DNA from 2 places in the Mesorhizobium sp. P3_A10 genome. Region 1 is predicted to be linked to the other one. Evidence: predicted binding sites of a transcription regulator. Region 1 holds the regulator's gene; the other holds the start of a gene.
The links. Region 1 encodes PhoB, which activates phosphate uptake and scavenging genes when phosphate is short. Its sites were predicted from a motif close to TGTCATNNANCTGTCAT; they were not measured.
Positions count from the first base shown of each region.

Region 1 (4,208 bases):
TCGCCTGTGCGACCGACGCCAACGTCAACGACATGGCGACACCCGCCAGCATGGCGACTGCAAATTTCTTCATGATATCCTCCCTAAATCGCGCGCAGCGCGACAAACTGGCCCGAAGGCCGGCACAAAGGCTCTATTTTTTCGAGCCTCGAAAAAATACTGATCCAACGCCGGAGCGCTGTCAACATCGATTCTGATTGATTTTGATGTGTCGCTGACTTTTTTTCGAGGCTCGCAATAAATAATGACAGTGCTGCCGGCTTCTGCCAATATTTGGCTGGTGTCACCGACTGCCTTCAATATCATGAGAGGCCGCGACGACGACCGGGAGGAAAGCAGAAAGATGTCGGTTGGTATCCGCCACGACGATTTGCGCCGCCGCAACCGGGCGATGGTGCTCTCGGCCGTGCGCCGCGCCGGCCAGCCCTCTCGGACCGAGATCGCGGCGACCACCGGCCTCAGCCATTCGACCATATCGGCGATCTCCTCGGCCCTGATCACGGAAGGCATCCTCGCCGAGAGCAAGGCCAGCGAACCGGTCTCGCTGAAACGTGGACGGCCGCAAGTCGGTCTCGGGCTCAATCCGGAAGCCGCCGCGGTGATGACCGTGGTGCTGTCGCTGAATTTCCTCTCCGTCGCCGTCATCGACTATGCCGGCCAGGTGGTTGCCGAGGAACAGCGCCGGCTGGACACGCTGACCACGCCGCGCGACGAGCTGATCGGCGAATGCACGGCAATCGTGCGGCGCCGGCTCGAGGATCCCGACCTCGACACCCACAGCGTCGCCCGCATCGCCATGGGCATCCAGGGCATCACCGATTCGCACGCCCGCGCCATGCTTTGGTCGCCGATCACGCCGCAGACCGACATCGCCTTCGCCGACATACTAGAAGGCGAATTCGGCATTCCCGCCACCATGGAAAACGACTGCAACATGATGGCGGTGGCACTGCAGTGGCGCGATCCGGTCCGCTACCGCGACGATTTCATCGCCATCTTGCTGTCGCACGGCATAGGCATGGGCCTGGTGCTGAAGGGCGAGCTGTTCACCGGCACCCATTCCTCGGGCGGCGAATTCGGCCACATGATCCATCGGCCGGGCGGCGCGCTCTGCCGCTGCGGGCGGCGTGGCTGCGTCGAGGCCTATGCCGGCAACTACGCCATCTGGCGCAACGCCAGGCAACTGGGCGAAGACGCCGAGCCGGTCGCTGATGTCAGCGACGCCGACATGCGGGCGCTCGCCACCGCGGCACGCGAGAAGGACGGGCCGGAGCGCGAGGCCTACCGCAAGGCCGGCGAAGCACTCGGTTTCGGCCTCGGCAGCCTGTTTGCACTGATCGATCCCGCACCCGTCGCCATGGTCGGCGTCAGCGCCGCCGCCTTCGACCTTATCGAACCGGCGCTGCGCGAGGCCATCGCCCAGACCGCCGGCGGCCAGCATTCGAAATCGATCTCCTTCGACACCGAGCCGAACGAATTGCCGCTGATCCGCGAAGGCTGCGCGATGCGGGCACTGAGCTTCGTCGACCAGGAGATTTTCGCGCCGGGCGGGCAGGCAAAGGCGGGCGCCATCGGGAAAGACGTGGCCTAAAATCGAAATGTCGGATCGCGACGTGGGATGGGTTGAGATTCAGGTCAGCCCGGGAACCACTCCACGGTGGCCCGAGCGAGCGCTCCTTAGCAAACTATTATCCGCATACCAGAGCTTCGTACAAACCGATAGACGAAGAGCAATGCAATGCTAGATTGCAGGCCACCATAGCCATATAAAAGAACGTGGTAGAATGTTCAATCACACGACAGCGGTATATCGGACTGGTCTACAGCAACCAGGCTTCCTCAAAAGCTAGATCAGATATCGTCCGGCACTTTTCTTGATCTCCGTGTTGCTATTGCTTGGCGGCACCGCCGCCGCCCAACACCCTGGTCCAGGCTGCCCGGTTGGCCAATTGATAGATGCCAGAGAAGCATGGGGGAAATTCACCTCCAATGATGAGGCGACGGGATTTGCCAGACGTAAGTTCCTAGCCCTTGGCGCGGAAGAGTTCACAAAATGGCTATCGTGCCAGAGCTTTGAAGTGAGCGTTAGTCCCGGCCGAGGAACGACGACGAATATTCAAGCAAGCTTTATGCCACTAAGAAAAGACGAAGGTCTTTGGGTGCCTAGTGGAGCTTACTACTGGCTATTCCCACCAGGCCGTCACTCCATAGAAGCGCATATCGAAAAGGGACGATTGATAGACATTATTGCTATCGCAGAGAGCGAATAGGGAGAAAAAACGATCCGGCGATCCGCAAGTTGTACCTCTCAGTCACTCAGATATCGGTCGCATTTTTTTCAACATCAAGCCGGACGAATGCGCTGACCACTTCAACGACACTGGATATGCTTCCGTCGAAACTGAAGGCTTTAGTCTTCGCGGATCGCGTATCCGGCACCGCGAATGGTGCGGATGACGTCAGGCATGCGGCCATTGTTGACCGCCTTGCGTAAGCGCCCGACATGCACATCCACCGTGCGCTCGTCGATGTAGATCGTCTCGCCCCAGACATTGTCGAGCAGTTGGCTGCGCGAGAACACCCGGCCGGGGTGCCGCATCATGAATTCGAGCAGCCGGAATTCGGTCGGCCCGAGCCGGATTTCGCTCTTCTTGCGATAGACCCGGTGCGATTCGCGATCGAGCACGATGTCGCCGACCTTGAGCACGCTGGACAGCACTTCCGGTTTGGCGCGGCGCAGCAGCGCCTTCACCCTCGCCATGAACTCCGGCGTCGAAAACGGCTTGACCAGATAATCGTCGGCGCCGGTCGACAGGCCGCGCACGCGGTCGCTCTCCTCGCCGCGCGCGGTCAGCATGATGATCGGCAGCCGCTCTGTTTCGGGCCGCATCCTGAGGCGCCGGCAAAGTTCGATGCCGGAAACCGCCGGCACCATCCAGTCCAGCACCAGAAGGTCGGGCACGTTTTCCTGCAAACGGATCTCGGCCTCGTCGCCGCGCGTCACCACCTCGACCTGGTAACCTTCGGATTCGAGATTGTAGCGGAGAAGCACGCCCAGCGGCTCCTCGTCCTCCACCACCATGATGCGTGGCGCGATCATCGACTGGTCACCTTTGTCGTCATGCCGCCGGCGCGGACATCGCCGTCTCGTCCTGCTTCGGCCGATTGGCGGGCAGTTGCGAGCCGGTCAAAACATAGTACGCATTTTCGGCGATGTTGGTCACGTGGTCGCCGATGCGTTCGAGGTTCTTGGCGCAGAACAACAGATGCGTGCACGCGGTGATGTTGCGCGGGTCTTCCATCATGTAGGTCAACAGCTCGCGAAACACCGAGGTGTATTTGACGTCGATGCGCTCGTCGTCGTTTCTGAGCTTGGCGAGTGCTGCCGCATCGGCGGCGGCATATTCCTCGACCACCCCTTGCACCTGGATGAGCACCAGCTGAGCCATCGCATCGATGGAATGCGACAGGTCACGCGGCGTGACGCTGAGGCCGACGGTGCCGACGCGCTTGGCGATGTTCTTGGCGAGGTCGCCGATGCGCTCAAGGTCGCCGGCCATGCGGATCGAGCCGACCACTGCGCGCAGATCGTTGGCCATCGGCTGGCGCTTGGCGATCAGCGTGATGGCGCGGTCGTCCAGCTCGCGCTGGCGCGCATCCATGATGGCGTCGTCGGAGACGACGCGCTGCGCCAATGCGTTGTCCGAAGTGAGCAGCGCCTTGGTCGAGCCGCTGACCATCGAGCCGGCGAGGTCGCCCATGTCGCGGATCAGCTTGCTGATCTGCCCCAGCTCTTCATCGAAAGATGCGACGGTATGTTCACCCATGATCCTAGTCCTCGTGCCTGAAACTTCGCTGCCGGAACCGCTCAGCCGAACCGGCCGGTGATGTAGTCCTGGGTGCGCTTGTCGTCGGGGTTTGTGAACATCTTATCGGTGGCGCCCTCCTCGACGAGGTAGCCGAGATGGAACATCGCCGTGCGCTGCGACACGCGCGCCGCCTGCTGCATAGAGTGGGTGACGATGACGATCGTGTAGTTCTGGCGCAGTTCGTCGATCAGCTCCTCGACACGAGCGGTGGCGATCGGATCGAGAGCCGAACAGGGCTCGTCCATCAGGATCACCTCGGGCGACACGGCGATAGCGCGGGCGATGCACAGACGCTGCTGCTGGCCGCCGGAAAGGCCAGTGCCGGGTTCCTGCAAGCGG
Region 1 is NZ_JBFUFZ010000007.1:115,552-119,759, reverse strand. Features, by position in the region: gene xylF (D-xylose ABC transporter substrate-binding protein) at 1-73, opposite strand, end outside; gene AC1DXU_RS24345 (ROK family protein) at 344-1,591, shown strand; gene AC1DXU_RS24340 (hypothetical protein) at 1,875-2,270, shown strand; gene phoB (phosphate regulon transcriptional regulator PhoB) at 2,411-3,100, opposite strand; gene phoU (phosphate signaling complex protein PhoU) at 3,120-3,827, opposite strand; gene pstB (phosphate ABC transporter ATP-binding protein PstB) at 3,869-4,208, opposite strand, start outside.

Region 2 (4,208 bases), on a different contig from region 1:
ATTGGTGGTGTCGTCGGCGCCCTGGTCGATGACCTTCAGCACGTCGTCCGGCCCGATGATCGAAGCGGTGACCTGCACGCCGCCAGTGCCCCAGCCATAAGGCATCGGCATTTCGCGCGAGGCGAACGGCACCTGATAGCCGGGGATGGCGATGCCCTTGAGGATCGCGCGACGGATCATCCGCTTGGTCTGTTCGTCGAGATAGGCGAAGTTGTAGGTGGCGATTTCGGCTTGTTGGGCGGTCATTCCGCGGCCTCCCGCTTGTCTTCCATCTTGCCGGCGTTTTCGCGGGCGTCGTGCTCGGCGCGCATGCGGCGTACGAGGTCGAGTTCGGCCTGGAAGTCGACATAGTGCGGCAGCTTCAGGTGCTCGACGAAGCCGGTCGCCTGGACATTGTCGGAATGCGAGATGACGAACTCTTCGTCCTGGGCCGCAGCGACGACATCCTCGCCGAGTTCGGTCGCGCGAAGCGCGCGGTCGCAAAGCGCCATGGCCATCGCCTTGCGCTCGCTTTGACCGAAGACCAGGCCGTAGCCGCGGGTGAATTGGGGCGGCGCCTTGGCCGAGCCCTTGAACTGGTTGACCATCTGGCACTCGGTGACGCGGACGCAGCCGAGCGGCACGGCGAAGGGCAGTTCCGGCACATCGAGCTCCAGCTCGACCTCGCCTATGCGAACCTCGCCGACGAAGGGGTGGTTGCGGGCGTAGCCACGCTGGGTGGAATAGCCGAGCGCCAGCAGAAAGCCCTCGTCGCCACGCGATAGCGCCTGCAGGCGGATGTCACGCGCCATCGGGAATTCCAGCGGCTCGCGGGTGATGTCGCCGGGAACATGGTCTTGCGGCATGTCGCCATCCGGCTCGATCAGGCCTTCGCGGGCGAGGATCGCCGACACGCGCGGCATGGCTTCCGCCTCGCTTGCACGCTGCAAGGGTTCAGCGACATCGGCGCCGGCGGCAAGCTCGGGATCGAGCAGCCGGTGGGTGTAATCGAAGGTCGGGCCGAGAAGCTGGCCGCCGGGCAAATCCTTGTAGGTCGCCGACACGCGCCGCTCGACCAGCATGGTGGCGGTGTCGATGGCCCTGGTGTAGCCGAAGCGCGGCAGCGTGGTGCGATAGGCGCGCACCAGGAAGATCGCCTCGATCATGTCGCCGCGCGCCTGGACGATGGCTAGTGCCGCCAATTCCCGGTCGTAGAGCGAGCCTTCGCTCATCACCCGGTCGACGCCGAGCGCCAGTTGCTCGACGATCTGGTCGAGGCGAAGTGCCGGCACCGAACGATCGCCGCGCCGGCGATCGGCAAGCAATCTGTGGGCATTGGCTATGGCTGCCTCGCCGCCTTTTACCGCGACATACATGCTAGGCCTCCATCGTCTTGATGCGCGTCGTGCGCGGCAGGCAGGCGATGCCGCCCGGTGCGGCCAGGATGAGGTCGACGCCGCGCGGAAAGCGCTGGTTGTTCTGCTTCCACTGTTCGACGAAATGGCGTGGCATCTGCGCCGGCGCGATGGTCGCCGTCGCCTCGATGCCGGGGCCGGCGAGCAGAAGCGGGGTGCCCGAGACGAGATCGCTCACCTGCAGGATCAGCGTGGTGGAGCGGTCGGGATAGTCCTGCGTGCCTTGCGAAAAGCCGTCCAGCGACATCATCTCGGCAGGTGCCGAAATCAGCGCGAAATGCGCGTCGGCCGGTGTGTTGGCCAAGGGCGCGCCTGAGTGGAAGCCGAGCCAGGATTTGACCGCCGCGGCGGCCTGCAAGGTGGGGTCGAGCCAGAGCGGCGTGTCGTTGTCGCACAGTGCCAATGCGATGGCGCCGGCGGTTCCCGTCAGCGGCGCCGGCGGGCGGGCAAAAGCCGACAGGGGTTGCACGGTGCCCGGCCGCGCCATCGCGTCCATCACGGCGCGGAACACGGTCTGGGCGTTGAACACCGGATCGGCGAAGCCGCCGTCGATCGATTGGGTCGCGATGTCCATCAGTCTTCTCCGCGCACCATGGTGAAGAAATCCACCTTCGTTGCCGCCGTCTCGGCGCGACGCTGTTCACGCGCCTTGACCAATGCCGCCTGCAAGGGGGCGATGAGCTTGGTCTGAACATCGTCGCGGTGGGCAGAATCCTGCCAGAGCGCATCGGCGATTGCCGCCAGCCGGGCCTTCTGCTTGTCGCGGCCGAGCGCGTAGCAATGGCCGACCTGTCCGGAGGCGAGCCGCACCGTGGCGCGGGTGACCGTGGCTTCACCGACATTGAAGGGGGCGCCGCCGCCGCCGATGCGGCCGCGCACCGTGACCAGGCCGGTTTCGGGACCGCGCAGAAGTTCGGCTTCCGAGGGCAGGCCGGCCGCGTTCCAGAGGCGGACGATGTCATCGCCGCTTGCTTGCGCCAGCGTCGCCATGACGGCCTTGCGCTCAGCCTGATCGCGCGCTTCCTGTCCTCGCATGGTCGCTGCTCCTGTTCACGTAAATTTGTCTAGTGATATAGACATCTATACAAATTATATCTATTATCTAGCGTGTGTCCATGACGGGTGGATGACAGGGGCAAAGGATCGGGGCGAAAATGGCCGGGCAGCAATTGGCTGATAGTATCGAGCGGCGCAGCGGCGTCTCATTGTGGCGGCAGATCGCCGACCAGATCCTGCATTCAATCGCCCTGGGTGATTTTGCCGAGAATGCCGCGCTGCCGCCGGAGGTGGTGCTGGCCGAACGCTATGGCGTCAACCGGCACACGGTGCGCAGCGCCATCGCCGCCCTGGTGCAGGACGGCGTGCTCAGGGCTGAGCAGGGGCGCGGCACCTTCGTGCTGTCGCGCAAACGGCTGTCCTATCCGATCGGCGCGCGCACACGCTTTTCGGAAGGCCTGCAAGGACAGGCATCGGAGCGGCATATCGTGCTGCTCGCCTCATCGGTCGAGCCGGCGAGCCAGCGTGTCGCCGAGGGGCTTGGGCTGGCCAAGGGCGCCGAGGTGATCCGGCTGGAGACACGCGGCGAAGCTGACGGACGGCCTGTGTCGCGCGCCGCCGGCTGGTTCGATGCCAGACGTTTCGCCGGCATCGATGCCGCGATGGCGCAGACCGGTTCGATCACCGCGTCGCTGGCCCGCTTCGGCATAGACGACTATCTCCGGCAATCGACCGTTCTGTCGGCGCGCCACGCCGATGCAGCCGATCTTGCCGATCTCGACCTGCAGCCGGGCGCCATCGTGCTGGTCACGGTGGCCATCAACGTCACGCCCGACGGAAAGCCGATCCAGTTTTCCGAGTCTCGCTTTCCGGCCGAGCGGGTGGAGCTGAAGCTGTCGGCGCTGTAGCTAACTTTCGTCATCCTTGGGCGAAGCAGGAGCGGAGCTCCGTCGCGGAGACCCAAGGATCCATGCCGCGATCTCGGGCGAGGATCGCAGCGGACCAGAATTCTGCACCGAAGCAGCGGCTCGAAATCACGGCATGGATCCTCGGGTCTGCGCCGCGTCGCTACGCTCCTTGCTCCGCCCGTGGATGACGAAGCGATGGGCGTTTCGGCAAATTGCCGAGGCATGCGACCTGCCGAAGTCTCAACGATCCGCCGAATTTCGTGTCGGAGCGGACGTTTTATCCGACCTCGATCACCGCCTTGATCAGCCCGGATTTCTCGTGCGCCCATCTTGCGAGGTCGCGCGGCGTATCGCTGAGCGTGGTGCGGTGGGTGACGAGCTTGGCCAGCGGCACCGCACCGTTGCGGATCGAGGCGGCGACATGGTCGAAGTCGGCACGCAGGGCATTGCGGCTGCCGATCAAGGTCATCTCGCGCTTGTGGAATTCAGGGTCGGAAAAGGTGATGTCGTCCTTGACCACGCTGACCAGCACCAGCGTCCCGCCATGCGCGACATGGGCGAAGGCCGACTGCACCGAGGCGGTATTGCCGGTGGCGTCGAAAACCGCGTCGAACCCTTCGCCGCCGGTCGCCTCTCGCACCAGATCGGCCGCAGAATCCTGTGAAGCATCGAGCGTCGAAAAGCCGAGTTCGCTTGCGGCAAAGCTGAGCCTTTCGCTGCTCATGTCGAGCAGCGTGACGTCAAGACCGTCAATGCGGGCAAACAGCGCCGTGCCGAGACCGATCGGCCCGGCGCCGATGACCAGCGCGCGGGCGCCTGATACAGCCTGCGCGCGCCGCACCGCATGGGCGCCGATGGCCAGGAATTCGACGGCGGCGGCATCGGCCAGCGACAGGCCGTTTGCCGGATA
Region 2 is NZ_JBFUFZ010000008.1:93,789-97,996, forward strand. Features, by position in the region: gene AC1DXU_RS26215 (alpha-D-ribose 1-methylphosphonate 5-phosphate C-P-lyase PhnJ) at 1-246, opposite strand, end outside; gene AC1DXU_RS26220 (carbon-phosphorus lyase complex subunit) at 243-1,355, opposite strand; gene phnH (phosphonate C-P lyase system protein PhnH) at 1,357-1,968, opposite strand; gene phnG (phosphonate C-P lyase system protein PhnG) at 1,968-2,429, opposite strand; gene phnF (phosphonate metabolism transcriptional regulator PhnF) at 2,549-3,298, shown strand; gene AC1DXU_RS26240 (zinc-binding alcohol dehydrogenase family protein) at 3,576-4,208, opposite strand, start outside.
Region 2: a site for PhoB is predicted at 2,510-2,526, ahead of phnF (phosphonate metabolism transcriptional regulator PhnF). Genes of this name have one in related genera too.